2 regions of the Streptomyces sp. NPDC107471 genome follow, and region 2 is predicted to be linked to the other one. Evidence: riboswitches for the same ligand, from Rfam matches in the RefSeq annotation. Region 2 holds a riboswitch; the other holds the start of a gene.

Region 1 (7,433 bases), on a different contig from region 2:
GTTCACCTTGACGAGCAGCGCGTTGGCGGCGCCGTCCTCGATGCCGCGGGCCAGGCGCTCCGGGTTGGTGACGAAGAGGTCGTCGCCGACGATCTGGACCTTGTCGCCCAGCTTGTCGGTGAGGACCTTCCAGCCGGCCCAGTCGTCCTCGAACAGCGGGTCCTCGATGGAGACGAGCGGGTAGGCCGCCACGAGCTCCTCGTAGTACTCCGTCATCTCGGCGGCGGAGCGGTCCTTGCCCTCGAACTGGTACTTGCCGTCCTTGTAGAACTCGGAGGCGGCGACGTCGAGCGCCAGGGCGACCTGCTCGCCGGGGATGTAACCGGCTTCCTTGATCGCTTCGAGGATGAGGTCCAGGGCGGCGCGGTTGGACTCGAGGTTCGGGGCGAAGCCGCCCTCGTCGCCGAGGCCGGTGGACAGGCCCTTGCTCTTCAGGACCTTCTTGAGGGTGTGGTAGACCTCGGTGCCCCAGCGCAGCGCCTCGGAGAAGGACTCCGCGCCGATCGGGGCGATCATGAACTCCTGGATGTCCACGTTGGAGTCGGCGTGCGAGCCGCCGTTCAGGATGTTCATCATCGGAACGGGCAGCAGGTGCGCGTTCGGGCCGCCCAGGTAGCGGAAGAGCGGGAGGTCGCTGGCCTCGGAGGCGGCGTGGGCGACGGCGAGGGAGACGCCGAGGATGGCGTTGGCGCCGAGCGAGCCCTTGTTGTCGGTGGCGTCCAGGTCGAACATCGCCTGGTCGATCAGACGCTGCTCGGTGGCGTCGTAGCCGACGAGCTCCGGGCCGATCTGCTCGATGACGGCCAGGACGGCCTTCTCGACACCCTTGCCGTAGTAGCGGTTCGGGTCACCGTCGCGCAGCTCGATGGCCTCGAAGGCGCCCGTGGAGGCGCCGGACGGAACGGCGGCACGACCGGTGCTGCCGTCGTCGAGGCCGACCTCGACCTCGACCGTGGGGTTGCCTCGGGAGTCCAGGATTTCCCGGGCTACGACGACGTCGATGGACGGCACGAGCATCTCCTTCTTGGGATGTGACACGGTCCGCCGGGACCGCGGTGGGTTCTGCGAGACCGAGCCTAACCGGCTCGGGGGGATCGGCGACCGTGTGGACCGACCCATGGACAGAACCGAGAGTAAATTGTTTCCGAACTGAACAAAGACGGGCCGGTACCCGCGCATGAAAAAGCCCCGCCCCGGTGCGTACGGGGGAACACGCACCGGAGCGGGGAGCCCGTGGGGACGGGGGGGGTGACCCTCACGAGGTCTTCAGTATGAGGACCACGCCTGTGAGGGCACTGTGGTTCAGCCAGGTGTCACTTCAGGTGGAGCTGCTGGCCCGGAAAGATGAAGTCGGCATCGTCGATGATGTCCTTGTTCAGCTTGAACAGCTTCTGCCAGCCGCCCTTGACCTTGTGCTTCTCGGCGATCGAGCTGAGGGTGTCACCCTTGACGACCTTGTACTCGCCGTCGCCCTTCTTGACCTTCTTGCCGGTCGGCGTGGTGACGGTCTTCTTGGCGGCCGGACGCTCGGTCGAACGCGAGGCGCTCTGCTCCTCGGTCGAACGGCTGCTCGTGTTCGAGGAGCTGCTGGAGGAGGACGAGCTGCTGCTGCCGCCGTTGTAGGCGGCGCTGGACAGGCCCGTGCCGCAGACCGGCCAGGCACCCTTGCCCTGGGAGGCGAGGACCTTCTCGGCGACGGCGATCTGCTGGGCCTTGCTGGCCTGGTTGGCCTGCGCGGCGTACTGCGTGCCGCCGTACGCGGCCCAGGTGGAGGCCGAGAACTGCAGGCCGCCGTAGTAGCCGTTGCCGGTGTTGATGGACCAGTTGCCGCCGGACTCGCACTGGGCGACGGCGTCCCACTCGGAGGCGGTGGCGGCGGAGGCGCTGCCGGCCGCCATCAGCGGGGCGGCGATGGCGACACCGGTGACGCCGGCGAGCGCGGCGACGCGGGTGGCCTTGGACGGACGGCGGTGCTTGCCCTTGCCGGAAAACAGCATGGATCGATCCCCTCACCGACGCCTGCGAGGTGAGCTGTCGGGTTCGGGCCGGTTGAGTTGCCCGGTCGCGCTCGGCGCCTTGCGGCTCCTTGCACGGCTTCACCCCTAGCCGGTCCAGCGTGAACTGCTGGGTCCGGCGCTTACCTTGGGTCCCCCGCTCCTGCCTACGGCGCTTGACGCGACGACTGTTCCCGTACGGCCGCTGGCAGGATTCGGCGTTGCGACAGACGGGGCTCGGGTTGCCGAGCGGTCACGACCGTAGACACGCGCTCGGCGGAATTTCAAAGACGATCAGGGCTTCTGAGACTCATCCCACACTTTCACCAAAGTGGACATTCGGCGCGAAGCGTGACGTGAACTCCCGTTGTTTTTCAGGTCTTTTCGACCCTATTCCGCCCCTGTGTCGAGCGTCTGACCGGCGGAGATGTTGCTCGGGTCGGCCCCGATGCGGTCCCTGTTCTCGGCGTAGAGCGCGCGCCATCCGCCGTCGAGGCCAAGGGAGTCGGCGATGGAGGCGAGGGAGTCGCCCTCCTGGACCGTGTAGGTGGCGGCGTGCCGGCCGGTCGAGGAGGAGGCCGTGCTCTTCGTCGTGTTCTCCACGACACTGTCGCCGCGGTGCTTGCCGGAACCCAGGGCGCCGACGTCGACGAGGGCCGAAGAACTGCCCTCCTGCCACGACTTGTCCGCTTCGTCCTCTTCTGCGCTCAACACGGGCGAGCTGTCGGAAGGCTGTGCGTCCTGCTTGGCGGAACCCTCGGACTCCGAACCGTTCTTTTTGTCCGGCTTGGCCGAACTGTCACCGCCGGAGGGGGTGGCCGACGGCGAGGGCGTCGCGGACGAACCGTCCAGCGCGTCGAGCAGACCCGAGGACTCCTCGGAGTCCGACGAGTTGGAGGAACCGGATGAAGAGGAAGAACCGGAGGAACCGGAGGAAGATCCGGAACCGGACGAATCGGACGAACTCGACGCCGAGGGCGTACCGCTCCCCACACCCGTGTCGACATCGGCCGAACTCGCGTCCTTGCTGAGACCGCCCAGCAGCCCACAGGTCGGCCAGGCGGCGATGCCCTGGTCCGCGAGCAGCTTCTCGGCCACGGCTATCTGCTGGTTGCGGCTGGCCAGGTCCGCGGTCTCGGCGTACTCGAGGCCGCCGTACTTCTCCCAGTTCTCCTGGGACATCTGCAGGCCGCCGTAGTAGCCGTTGCCGTCGTTCTCGCTCCAGGAGCCGCCGCTCTCGCACTCCGCGACCCGGTCCCACGTGGTGCCCGTGGCCGCGCTCGCCCCGGTCGCGCCGAGCAGTGGGATCGCGATGGCGGAGCCCGTCACACCGGCCGCCACGAGGAGAGCCGGAGCCTGACGGGGGCGACGGTGACGACCGTTCCCGGAGAGCATGGGGGGACCTTTCCCGAGACAGCAAGTACCCGCGCGGTGGGTGATACGGGGACCGCGCTGGTCCGTGAACGTATAGGGATTCGATCACTTGTCACAAGTTAATGCCGCGTAGATCACGTGAAGATCACAGACTTGAGGGCGTGTCATGTTTACGCGGCCTCCCGCCGGGATACCCCGGACCCTTCGGCCGATTACCGGACGGGCGTGAACTCCACGGGCAAAGTGCGCAGTCCACGCATGATGAGTCCCCCACGCCACCGCAAATCAGCCGGATCTACCGCGAGTTGAAGGTCCGGTAGCCGGGTGAGAAGGGTGGCGAGCGCGGTGTGGCCCTCCAGCCGGGCGAGCGGGGCACCGAGGCAGTAGTGGATGCCGTGACCGTAACCGAGGTGCTGATTGTCACGGCGGGACAGATCGAGCACATCCGGGTCGGCGAACCGCTCCGGATCCCGGTCCGCCGCCGCGAGCACGACGAGCACCGGGTCCCCGGCGGCGATGTCCTGCCCACCGATCCGCAGCGGCTGCGTGGCGAACCGCCAGGTCGCCAGCTCGACCGGCCCGTCGTACCGCAGGAGTTCCTCCACCCCGGACTCCAACAGACCCCTCTCCCCTCCGGCCAGGGACCTCTGCAGCTCGTGCCGCTGCTCAGGGTGGGTCAGAAGGGCGTACACACCGTTGCCGATCAGGTTCACCGTGGTCTCGAAACCCGCGAACAGCAGGATGAAGGCCATGGCCGCGGCCTCGTTCTCGGTCAGGTGCTCGCCGTGGTCGGAGGCCCGGATGAGCCCGGAGATGAGGTCCTCGCCCGCGGTGGGCTCGTCCGGCAGCGCCTCCCGCTTGCGGTGGATGAGCTCGGCGAGATAGCCGCGCATCTTCTTCACGGACCGCGCGACACCGCCCCGCGGCCCCCCGCCGTGCCGGATCATCATGCCCGCCCAGTCCCGGAAGTCGTCCTGATCCTCCCGCGGGACACCGAGCAGGTCGCAGATCGCGTAGATGGGGAGCGGGAACGCGAACTCGTGAATGAGGTCGGCGCTGCCCCCGGCCGCGAACCCGTCGATGAGACCGTCCGTCAACTCCTGCACCCGGGGCGCGAACTCGGCGACCCGCCTCGGCGTGAACGCCTTGCTGACGAGCCGTCGGAGCCTCGTGTGGTCCGGCGGATCGATGTTCAGCAGATGCGTCATCAACTCCGCCTTGCGCTCCCCCGGGATACCGGTCTTCCCCTTGGCGTGCGCGGGCTCGTCGTGATGCGCCGGGTTCTTGCTCAGCCGCTGGTCCGCGAGGGCCTGCTTGGCATCGGCGTAACGGGTGACCAGCCACGCCTCCACCCCACTGGGCAACCGCGTCCTGTGCACGGGCTCGTGCTCCCGCAACCAGGCGTAGGCGGGGTAGGGGTTGGTGGCGAAGGTCCAGGTGAAGAGGGTGGGGGTGGGGGGGCTAACTGGGGCGGGTGCGGCGGGGGACGCCGGGCTGGAGGGCGCGGAGGGCTGATCGGTCACTCCCTGACGGTATCCGGGCACTGCCAACGTCCTTCCGGGTGGCGGGTCGGTCCATGTGCTGGAGTTCCGGCGGTGGGGTGTGGTGGTGGGGGCGGGCGGGCCGGCTGTATCCGGACGCACGGGGAACGGGCGGTGGCGGTGGCGGTGGCGGTGGCGGTGGCGGTGGCGGTGGGGGCAACGGACCGAGTGGGTCCGACCGACGGCGCGACGCGCGGGCGGCAAAGCGGCTTCAAGTTCAAGGGGAGCAGGGGGCGCGGGGGCAAGGGTGTGAGGGGGTGATGGGGTGAGGGGGTCCGGCGAGATCGCGACGCGCGGGTGGCAATGGGCCGGATCCAAGTGCGCGGAAAGGTGGCGCGGCGTCGACCGCGGTTCCGGGGATTCCGAGTGCCGAGCGGGTGCCGGGGAACCGGGACAGAACCTGGTCCTGGAAGACGTACGGTCAGCGGCCCAAGGCTCGCCACTGGTCGCCATCCGTGGCTCCACGCCCGGCGAAGACGAGGCTGCGCCGGAGGGGAGGGACTTGCTGCGGACCCGCCCCCATCGCGGACGAACCCAGGTGCGGGCCTGCCCCCTGAAGGACGGGCTCGCTCCATCAGGGCGCGGTGGCGTTCACGATCCGTCGCCGCCCGCGCACCCGCGACCGCTCCCGTGGCCGACGCTCAGCCTCCGTTCTCCACTTGGCGGACGGCGTCCCGATAGGCCCGAGCCGCAGCCCTCAGGGCCGCCTCCGGGTCGATGCCCTCCGCCTCGGCGCGGGTGGCCAGGGCGAGGAGTTCGTAGCCGATGCCCTCGGTCTTCGGCAGGGGGACGTCCAGGCCCGCGGTGCGCACGCGGGACGCCAGCTTGGCCGCGAGGGCGAGGCCGGGCTGGCCGAGGGGGATGCCGTCGGTCACCGAGGTGCGCTGTTTCTCTATCGCCTTGGTGCGCAGCCAGTGGGCCTTGACCTCTTCGGGGGTGTCGGCTCTCTCGTCGCCGAAGACGTGGGGGTGGCGGTGGATGAGTTTGGTGACGATGCCGCCGGCGACGTCGTCGACGGAGAAGGGGGTGTCCGGGTCCTCCTCGGCGATCCGGGCGTGGAAGACGACCTGGAGCAGGACGTCGCCGAGTTCTTCGCGCAGTTCGTCGCGGTCGCCCTCCTCGATGGCCTCGACGAGTTCGTACGCCTCCTCGATGCCGTACTTCGCGAGGCCCTTGTGGGTCTGCTGGGAGGACCACGGGCACTCTCTGCGGATGCGGTCCATGACCTGCACGAGGTCGAGGAGGCGGGCGCCGGGCAGGTCGTAGGAGGCGGGGAGCAGTTCCAGCTCGGGCATCTGGAGTCGGCCGGATCCGGCGAGGCGGGCCAGGCCGTCGGTGAGGGCCGGCTCGCCCTCGCCGGTGGCCACGACGACCACGGTGTGCCCGCCCGCGCACGCTCCGACCAGTTCCTCCGCGGTGGGGGACGTCTCGTCGACCGCTATGCCGGCTTCCCGCAGGTAGGGGAGCTGGGGGTGGGCGCCGTCGGCGCACAGGACGCGGTCGGCGGCGTGCAGTGCCTGCCAGGCGGGCCAGGACAGCAGGCCGGGGGCGACGCGGTGGCTGGTGGTGAGCAGGACGATGCGGCCGGGGGCGGACGCCGTGTCGGGGTCCTGGTCGGGGGCGGGCTCGAAGCCGGTTGCGTTCACAGTTCGAAGCTAACGCACGGTGCCGACGGGGTGATCAGGGTTGTCCACAGGCAGGGGGCGGCAGGGTGATCGTAGGATCATCCGCCCGCGGGGTGGATGATCCCGCCCGGCGTCCCCACCGGGCGGTCTGCGCGCTCCAAGCCCCTGCGACTGTGCGGCCCTGAGCTCAGGCCCTGAGGGCCTGCGACTCTACGGCCCCTACGCGCCCTGTTCGCCGCCCGCCGCCGTGACCTCCCGTACCCACGGGGTCTTCGCGTCGACGCGGGTGCTCTTGGCGACGTCCCAGGTGCCGTAGCGCGGGTTGAGGTCGACGTGGAGCTGCTTGGACGCCTTGCTCAGGGCGTTCCAGAAGGCGGGGTCGCTGGTGTCGGTGCCGAGCTTCCCGGCGAGTTTCTGGGCCTCTAGCTGGAGGCGGAGGTTGTCGTCGAGGCGTTCGGGGGCGATGCCGTACTGCTGGAGCCAGGCGGTCTCCAGGCCCTTGGCGCCGCCAGCCTGCTCCTCCAGGCCGGACCGCAGCGCCTGGACCTCCTTGCGGGTCACGGTCACGCCCGCGTCGGCGGCCGCCCGGTGCAGCACCCGGTCGAGGACCATGCTGTGCAGGACGTCGCGGGTGAGGGTGCCGGTCTTGGCGATGGCCTGCTTGTACTGCGCCTCGTCCGTGACGGCGGCCCGCTGGGCGTCGCGCACCTCGGTCACCCGGTTCTCCAGTTGGGAGACGGTGATCCGCTGCCCGCCGACCACGGCCGCCGCGCCGGGATGCGCGTCGTTTCCGCATGCGGTGAGCAGGGGTGCCGCGGCGGCGAGCGCGGCGGAGAGGATGAGCGCGGTGCGACGACGGCGGTGCAAGGAGGCCTCCCGAGGAGATTGTGCGACGGTGC
Region 2 (7,433 bases):
TGCGCTCCTTGACCATCGTGCGGTAGGAGTTGATCATGCGGTCCGCGGCCTTGCCGTCGCCGAGCAGCTCACGGAGCTGTTCTATGTCGCCGTCGCGGACCATCTTCCAGAACCAGGTGCCCTCCGCCGGGTCGCTCAGCGGCAGGTTCACATTGGTGACGCCCGGCAGCTCGACGTCGGGGCCCTCCAGCTTCTGGTCCGCCGCGTTGCGGAAGTCGAAGATCGTGTGCAGCCCCAGGGAGGCGAGGAAGACCGCGTCCTCCGCGGTCGCGTGCGCGAGGTGACCGCTGCGGAACAGCACTCCGTGCCGCACCCGCCGCCCGTCCGCCGTCGGCAGTCCGCCCACGTCACGGAAGTTCCGGACACCTGCCAGTTCGGGTTCGGTCGACGGGATCTGCTGCGTCACGGGGGCTCCTCCCAGCCGGGCTCCGCCGACGCGGCTCGTCGGCGGGGCACGTCCTCGACGATACGACATGGATTCCTGGGGCAATGAGTTGTCCACAGGGCCGGTAATGACTTGTCCACAGCCGTTGCAGCCAGGGCCGTCGGCCGTTGATGATGTTGGGGCCTGAGCGCCCCTGTGGGCACCTGTTCGGATCTGTGAGGAAGCATCATGCTGGAGATCGCCGAGAACGGCCGTACGTGGATTCTGTCCGGGCCGGCCAGCAGTTACGCCCTGCACCTCACGGCCGAGGACGAGCTGCTGCACCTGCACTGGGGGCCGAGGATCGCCCTGGCCGACGCCGAGGCCCTCGCCATGAGTCCGCTGCCCGGGTACTGGCCCTTCGAGTCCCCGCTCGACGGCCGCGAGGAGTACCCCGTCGAGGGCGGCCCCCGCTTCACCCGCCCCGCCCTGTCCGTGCGCACCCACGAGCGGCGCGGCACCGAGTGGAGCTTCGACGTGTACGACACCGAGGGCGACGAGCTGCGGCTGCGGTTCCGCGACGGCGGACTGACCATCACGCTGCACTACCGGATGCGCGACGACGTCCTGGAGCGCTGGGTGAGCCTCGACAACCAGGGCCCGGACCCGGTCGAGCTGCTGCGCGCCGACTCCGCCACCTGGACCCTGCCCGACCGTGAGGACGGCTGGCGGCTGTCCCAACTGCACGGCCGCTGGGCCGCCGAGTCCCTGCTCACCCGGACCCCGCTGACGTACGGCGAGAAGGTCGTCGGCAGCCGCCGCGGCCACACCGGACACCAGCACCTGCCGTGGGTCGCGCTCGACACCGACGCCACCGAGGAGCGGGGCGAGGTCTACGGGGTCGCGCTCGGCTGGTCGGGCTCCTGGCGCATCGCCGTGGCGCAACTGCCCGACGCGCGCGTGCAGATCACCGGCGGTGCCGGGTACGACGACTCCGGTCTGCTCGAACTGGCGGCCGGGGAGTCCTTCACCACGCCCGTCTTCGCCGGCCTCTGGAGCGACGGCGGCCACGGCGGCGCGAGCCGCGCCTGGCACGCCTACCAGCGGGCGTACGTCATACCGGACGCGGACCAGGACCGGCCCGTGCTGTTCAACTCCTGGGAAGCCACGAACTTCGACATCTCCGAGGACCAGCAGGCCGCCCTCGCCCGGCGGGCCGCGGCGATCGGTGTCGAGCTGTTCGTGGTCGACGACGGCTGGTTCGGCGCCCGCACCAGCGACCGGGCCGGGCTCGGCGACTGGGCGCCCAACCCCGACCGCTTCCCCTCCGGCCTCAAGCCGCTCGCCGACCAGGTGCACGCGCTCGGCATGCAGTTCGGCATCTGGGTCGAGCCCGAGATGATCAACCCGGACAGTGAGCTGTACCGCGCCCACCCGGACTGGGTGCAGTACCAGACAGGACGGAAGCGGACGGAGTTCCGCAACCAGCTCGTGCTGAACCTCGCGCGCGAGGACGTCCGGCAGTACCTCTGGGAGCAGCTCGACACCCTGCTCTCCTCGGCCCCGATCGACTACGTGAAGTGGGACTTCAACCGCTGCTTCACCGACGCGGGCTGGCCCGGCGAGTCCTACCCGCAGCGCCTGTGGGTCGACCATGTGCGCGGCTTCTACGCCCTCCTGGACCGGCTGCGGGCGGCTCACCCGGGCGTGGCCTTCGAGTCCTGCTCCGGGGGCGGCGGCCGGATCGATCTCGGCGTGCTCAGCCGCACCGACCAGGTGTGGACCTCGGACAACACCGACCCCCTCGACCGGCTCGCCATTCAGTACGGCTTCAGCCAGATCCATCCCGCGCGGGTGATGGCCGCCTGGGTCACCGACAGCCCGAACACCCAGCTCAACGGTCGGGTGAGCTCGCTGCGGTTCCGGTTCGTGAGCGCCATGGCCGGGGTGCTGGGGGTCGGCGGGGACCTCACGGAGTGGAGCGAGGAGGAGCTGGCCGAAGCCCGTCGGTGGGTGGACCTCTACAAGGAGATCCGGCACGTGGTGCAGCGCGGCGAGCTGCACCGGCTGCGGCCGCCGCGGGGCGGACTGAGCGCGGTGCAGTACGTCCTCGGGGACGAGACCGTCGTCCTCGCCTGGCTCCAGGCGCAGAAGTACGGCGAGCCCGTCGCCGCGCTGCGGCTGCGCGGACTCGACCCGACAGCGACGTATGAATGCCTCGAAACGGGCGAAGTGTACCGAGGGGGCGTACTGCTGCACCACGGACTTCGTACCGGTTTGCGCGGAGATCTCGATGCGACGGTTATCCGACTGCGTCGCATCTAGGGCTTCTGTCCGAATTGGCGCTTTACGCCCAACTCCACCCAGGATGAGGGTTCCTGTGAATTCGTGACGTGAGCAGCGTCATATCCGTGACGGTGCGTCGCGCGTCATGTTCACGTAATTCATGGGTCCGACAAGGGGATTCGGGTGGGTGAAGGGTGTCCGATGCACTCAGGGTGACCGGTAATTCCCATTAGGGATCAACAGAAACGCCCGCACGGGCAACCACTCACTTGTCCCTTTGCGTCTTGCTCGTTTACGTTCGCCACCGATCCGGTCGGACGCCCAATCCTGCCGCCGAACGGATTCCGCACATCTACTCACCCGTGTACGGCAGGAGCGGGGGACCCACAGGCACAACCGCCTGTTCCGGTCTCCGGAACAGGCTAGGGGTTAAGTCGCGTTTCGGCGCGGCCGGGCATCTCCAGCTCGCACCCGACAGCTCACCTCGCAGGCGCCGGAGAGGAATTCGTCATGCCCGCGAAGGGTAAGCACCGCCGTCCGAAGTCCCAGCGCTTCGCCCGCTCGATCGCCGTCGCCGGAACCGGGGGCGCCGCGCTCGCCCTCCCGCTCATGGGAGCCACCGGAGCGCACGCCGCCCCTTCCCAGTCCGTTTCGGAAAAGGCCGTTCAGTCGCTTCCGGTCACGCAGAAGTCCGCCGAAAAGACGGCCGCGAAGAAGGACAGCGCGAAGACCGCGACCGTGCGCACCTATTCGGTGCGGGTCGGCGACTATCTCTCGAAGATCGCCGACGAACAGCACGTCAGCGGTGGCTGGAAGAAGCTGTACGCCGACAACCGTCAGGCCGTCGGTGACGACCCGTCGCTGATCCACCCGGGTCTGAAGCTCTCGATCGGCAAGAAGGCCAAGACGAGCGCGACGAAGTCCCACTCGTCGTCTTCGTCTTCGTCGTCCTCGTCCTCTTCCTCTTCTTCGGCGAAGACCGAGAAGACGGAGGCGAAGAAGTCGTCCGCCGAGTCGGCGGCCGCCACGCAGAGCTCGAACACCGCCAGCGGCTTCACGCTTCCGGTCAGCGGCGCCACCATCGGCACCGGGTACCGCGTCTCGGGCAGCATGTGGTCCAGCGGCTACCACACCGGTGTCGACTTCGTCGTCCCGACCGGCACCTCCCTCAAGGCCGTGGGCGCGGGCACCGTCGTCTCCGCGGGCTGGGGCGGCGCCTACGGCAACCAGGTCGTCATCAAGCTGGCTGACGGCTACTACGCGCAGTACGCCCACCTGTCCCAGCTCTCCGTCTCGGCCGGCCAGGCCGTGACCGCGGGCCAGCAGATCGGCCTCTCCGGCGCGACCGGCAATGTGACCGGCCCGCACCTGCACTTCGAGATCCGCACCACGCCGGACTACGGCTCCGACGTGGACCCGGTCGCCTACCTCCGTTCGAAGGGCGTCGCCGTCGGCTGACGACGCCTCATGTGCCACCGAAGGCCGGACCCCGATCCCCGGGTCCGGCCTTCGGTGTGCGCGGGGGAGGGGCCGCGGGCGCACCTGCCCGCAGCTTCATGATCAGTTCATTGCGTTCCTGTGGCGGGCACACTCGGGGCGTCGACAGGTGGGGGAGGGGCGGGGCACAGTGAACTCCCCTGCTGTGCAAGCGCTTTCTAAGGGTCCAGTCCCTTCACGAAAGGAACCGTCCGCCATGACGACCACGCGCAGAGCCTTCGGAGCCCTCGCCGCCGGCGCCGCCCTGGCCGCTCTCGCCCCCGCGGCCACCGCGAACGCCGGCCCCCGCCATCGCCGTCTCCTCGCCCACGACGACTTCCGCCACGGCCTCGGCCGTTGGGCCGTCGAACTGGAGCAGGGCGGCACGGTCACCGCGCGGCGCGGGATCCTGGAGGTCGACGTGCCGGCTGGCGCCACGATCTGGTTCCGGCAGCCGCTCGAAGGGCCCTACGTCCTGGAGTACACCGCCACCCCGGTGTCCGCGGGCGGGGTCAACGACCGGGTCTCGGACCTCAACAACTTCTGGAACGCGGTCGACGTCCGGTCCCCCGACGACCTCTTCGCCACCCACCGGGGCGGCGCGCTCGCGGAGTACGACTATTTGCAGACCTACTACTCCGGCTACGGCGCCAACTACAACACCACGACACGGCTGCGCCGCTATGTCGGCGAGCCCGGTGTGCGGCCCCTGATCCTCGACTACACCGAACCGCTGCTGGTGGCGAACGAGCCGAACCGGGTGCGGATCGTCTCCGACGGCTCCACGGTGCAGTGGTGGAACAACGGGCGGCTCGTGCTCGACCACACCGACCCGGAGCCGTACACGCGCGGGCACTTCGCGTTCCGGACGACCTGGAGCCATTTCCGGATCAGGGACTTCAAGGTGTGGCGGTCGCAGCGTCAACATTCCTGACGAGAGGCCTATTCCTCGTTTGGCCAACACTTTAGGAGTGGCTTATCTCACCGCCCGTCAAGTCCTTCCTACGGTCGCGTAGGTCACATTCGAAGGTGAATCATGAACGGCTGTGGCAGACGATTCGAAGAATGACAGCAGCTCAGTGATCGGGTCGTACGTGGCGGTGGGGGACAGCTTCACCGAGGGCGTCGGCGACCCCGGCCCCGACGGGGCGTTCGTCGGTTGGGCCGACCGGTTCGCGGTGCTTCTCGCGGACCGGCGGCCCGAGGGCGACTTCAGGTACAGCAATCTCGCCGTCCGCGGGAAACTCCTCGACCAGATCGTCGAGGACCAGCTTCCGCAGGCCGTCGAACTGGCACCGGACCTGGTGTCGTTCTGCGCCGGCGGCAACGACATCATCCGGCCCGGTACCGACCCCGACGAGGTCGCCGAGCGCTTCGAGCGGGCCATCGCCCGGCTCACGCAGGCGTGCGGCACGGTCATGGTGACGACCGGCTTCGACACCCGTGGCGTGCCGGTGCTCAAGCATCTGCGCGGCAAGATCGCCACGTACAATGGACATGTCCGGGCCGTCGCCGACCGGTACGGGTGCCCGGTGCTCGACCTGTGGTCCCTGAAGACCGTCCAGGACCGGCGGGCCTGGGACAACGACCGGCTGCACCTGTCTCCCGAGGGGCACACGCGCGTGGCGCTTCGCGCGGGACAGGTGCTGGGACTGGAGGTCCCGGCGGACCCGGACCAGCCCTGGCCGCCGCTGCCCCCGCGCGGACCGCTGGACGTACGGCGCGACGACGTGCACTGGGCGCGCGAGTACCTGGTGCCGTGGATCGGGCGCCGGCTGCGGGGGGAGTCCTCCGGGGACCATGTGACGGCCAAGGGTGTTCTGTCGCCGGACGACATCAAGTCGCGGATCGCGAAGGTGGCTTGAGGCGCGGCGCGGGTCGGTGTGCTGGGGCTGGGCGGGCTCGCCCGCTGGGTTCGTGGTTTGGGTGTCCGGGGCTTGTGGGGTTGTTAGGTGGGTCCTTTTCGGCGAGCGGCTGTAGGCGGGCGCGGTGTCCGAGTGCTGGGGCTCCGGCGTGCCTTGTGTGTCAGGTGACTTGAGTCGTGCCGGGTGCCGGGTGCCGGGTGCCGGGTGCCGGGTGCCTGGGGTTGGGTGCCTGGCGTCGGCCTGTCCCGGTGTCCAGGGCGGGTCGTCGAGTCGGCGCCCCGGCCGCGTGTCGTTGCCGGGCGGACTTCGGGCCGGTACGCGCCCGAGCTGCGCGGCGCCGGTGTGTCGAGGGCCCGGCGTCGCGGCCGATCGCGTGCCGGCGCTACGTCGGCCCCGTGTCGTCCAGTCCGAGTTCTCGTGCCAGGGCCTCGTCCACCCACTCCTGGGCCCGGTATCTCGCCACCGCGCCCGCGTAGGACGTCAGTTGGACAGCCAGGCCGTCCAGGAGGGCGGTCAGGCGCAGGGCGGTGGCCTCCGGGTCCGGGCAGTGGAACTCGCCCGCGGCCACGCCCTCGGCGATCACCTCCGTGAGCGCCGCCTTCCAGCGTCTGTCGAGGTCCCGGGTGACCTCCCGGAGCGCCGGATCGCGCAGGGCCACCGCCCAGCCCTCGATCCACAGGCGCCAGCCCTTGGCCTGGCCCGTCGGGGCGTACCAGCGCACGGCCGACCGGAGCCGGCGAAGAGCGGTGGTGCGGCGGCAGAGAAGTTTGCGCAGACGGGCCAGGTCGTCCTCGGCCGCGTAGGTGAACGCGGCGGCGACCAACTGCTCCTTGGTGGAGAAGTGGTAGAGCACCAGGGCGTTGCTCACCCCGAGCGCCGAGGCCACGTCGGCGATCCTGACGGCCGCCACGCCCCGCGACTCGATCTGCTCGATGGCGGCCCGCAGCAGCTCCTCGCGCCGCTCGGCCACCGTCAACCGCACTCTCGCCACGGGGTCACCCTAATCCGTCCCCGGTGCGGCACCGCCTGACCGGCCAGGTCAGCGATACCGGCCGAACCGCTCGGCAATCACCGGCAACCGGTCCGCGACCAGCGCGTGCGCGGCGGCGCGCGGCGAGGTGCCGTCGGTCCCCGCGCGCGCCAGCACCTGCTCGACCAGGGCGCGCATGGACCGTCGTACGTGCGCGAAGGCATCGTCCGCGTCCGGCCCGATGTCGCCGAACAGGGTCCACCACCACCAGGCGTTCGTCCCGGAGTTGACCACCACGTCCGGCAGTACGGTCACCCCGCGCGCGGCCAGCAGGGCCTCCGCCGCGGGCAGTACGGGCATGTTGGCCGCCTCGACGATCCAACGGGCCCGGATCCGTTCCTGGTTGCCGGTGTCGACGGCGTAGGACACCGCCGCGGGCACGAGCACCTCCGCGTCGAGCGACAGCCAGGCC

The links. A riboswitch is a leader RNA that binds a small molecule or an ion and turns the genes downstream of it on or off. The one in region 2 is predicted to bind cyclic di-AMP.
Region 1: another riboswitch for cyclic di-AMP. It lies ahead of ACZ66S_RS31490 (transglycosylase family protein); the one in region 2 lies ahead of ACZ66S_RS10570 (M23 family metallopeptidase).

Annotation. Positions count from the first base shown of each region.
Region 1 covers NZ_JBVJPC010000010.1:256,953-264,385, reverse strand. Annotated here, with positions in the region: gene eno (phosphopyruvate hydratase) at 1-1,017, opposite strand, end outside; gene ACZ66S_RS31490 (transglycosylase family protein) at 1,314-1,997, opposite strand; cyclic di-AMP (ydaO/yuaA leader) riboswitch at 2,002-2,179, opposite strand; gene ACZ66S_RS31485 (transglycosylase family protein) at 2,385-3,389, opposite strand; gene ACZ66S_RS31480 (cytochrome P450 family protein) at 3,581-4,891, opposite strand; gene ACZ66S_RS31475 (nucleoside triphosphate pyrophosphohydrolase) at 5,551-6,555, opposite strand; gene ACZ66S_RS31470 (SurA N-terminal domain-containing protein) at 6,754-7,401, opposite strand.
Region 2 covers NZ_JBVJPC010000003.1:235,411-242,843, forward strand. Annotated here, with positions in the region: gene ACZ66S_RS10560 (tyrosine-protein phosphatase) at 1-406, opposite strand, end outside; gene ACZ66S_RS10565 (alpha-galactosidase) at 614-2,689, shown strand; cyclic di-AMP (ydaO/yuaA leader) riboswitch at 2,998-3,158, shown strand; gene ACZ66S_RS10570 (M23 family metallopeptidase) at 3,161-4,108, shown strand; gene ACZ66S_RS10575 (DUF6250 domain-containing protein) at 4,344-5,060, shown strand; gene ACZ66S_RS10580 (SGNH/GDSL hydrolase family protein) at 5,206-5,991, shown strand; gene ACZ66S_RS10585 (TetR/AcrR family transcriptional regulator) at 6,374-6,982, opposite strand; gene ACZ66S_RS10590 (Glu/Leu/Phe/Val dehydrogenase dimerization domain-containing protein) at 7,031-7,433, opposite strand, start outside.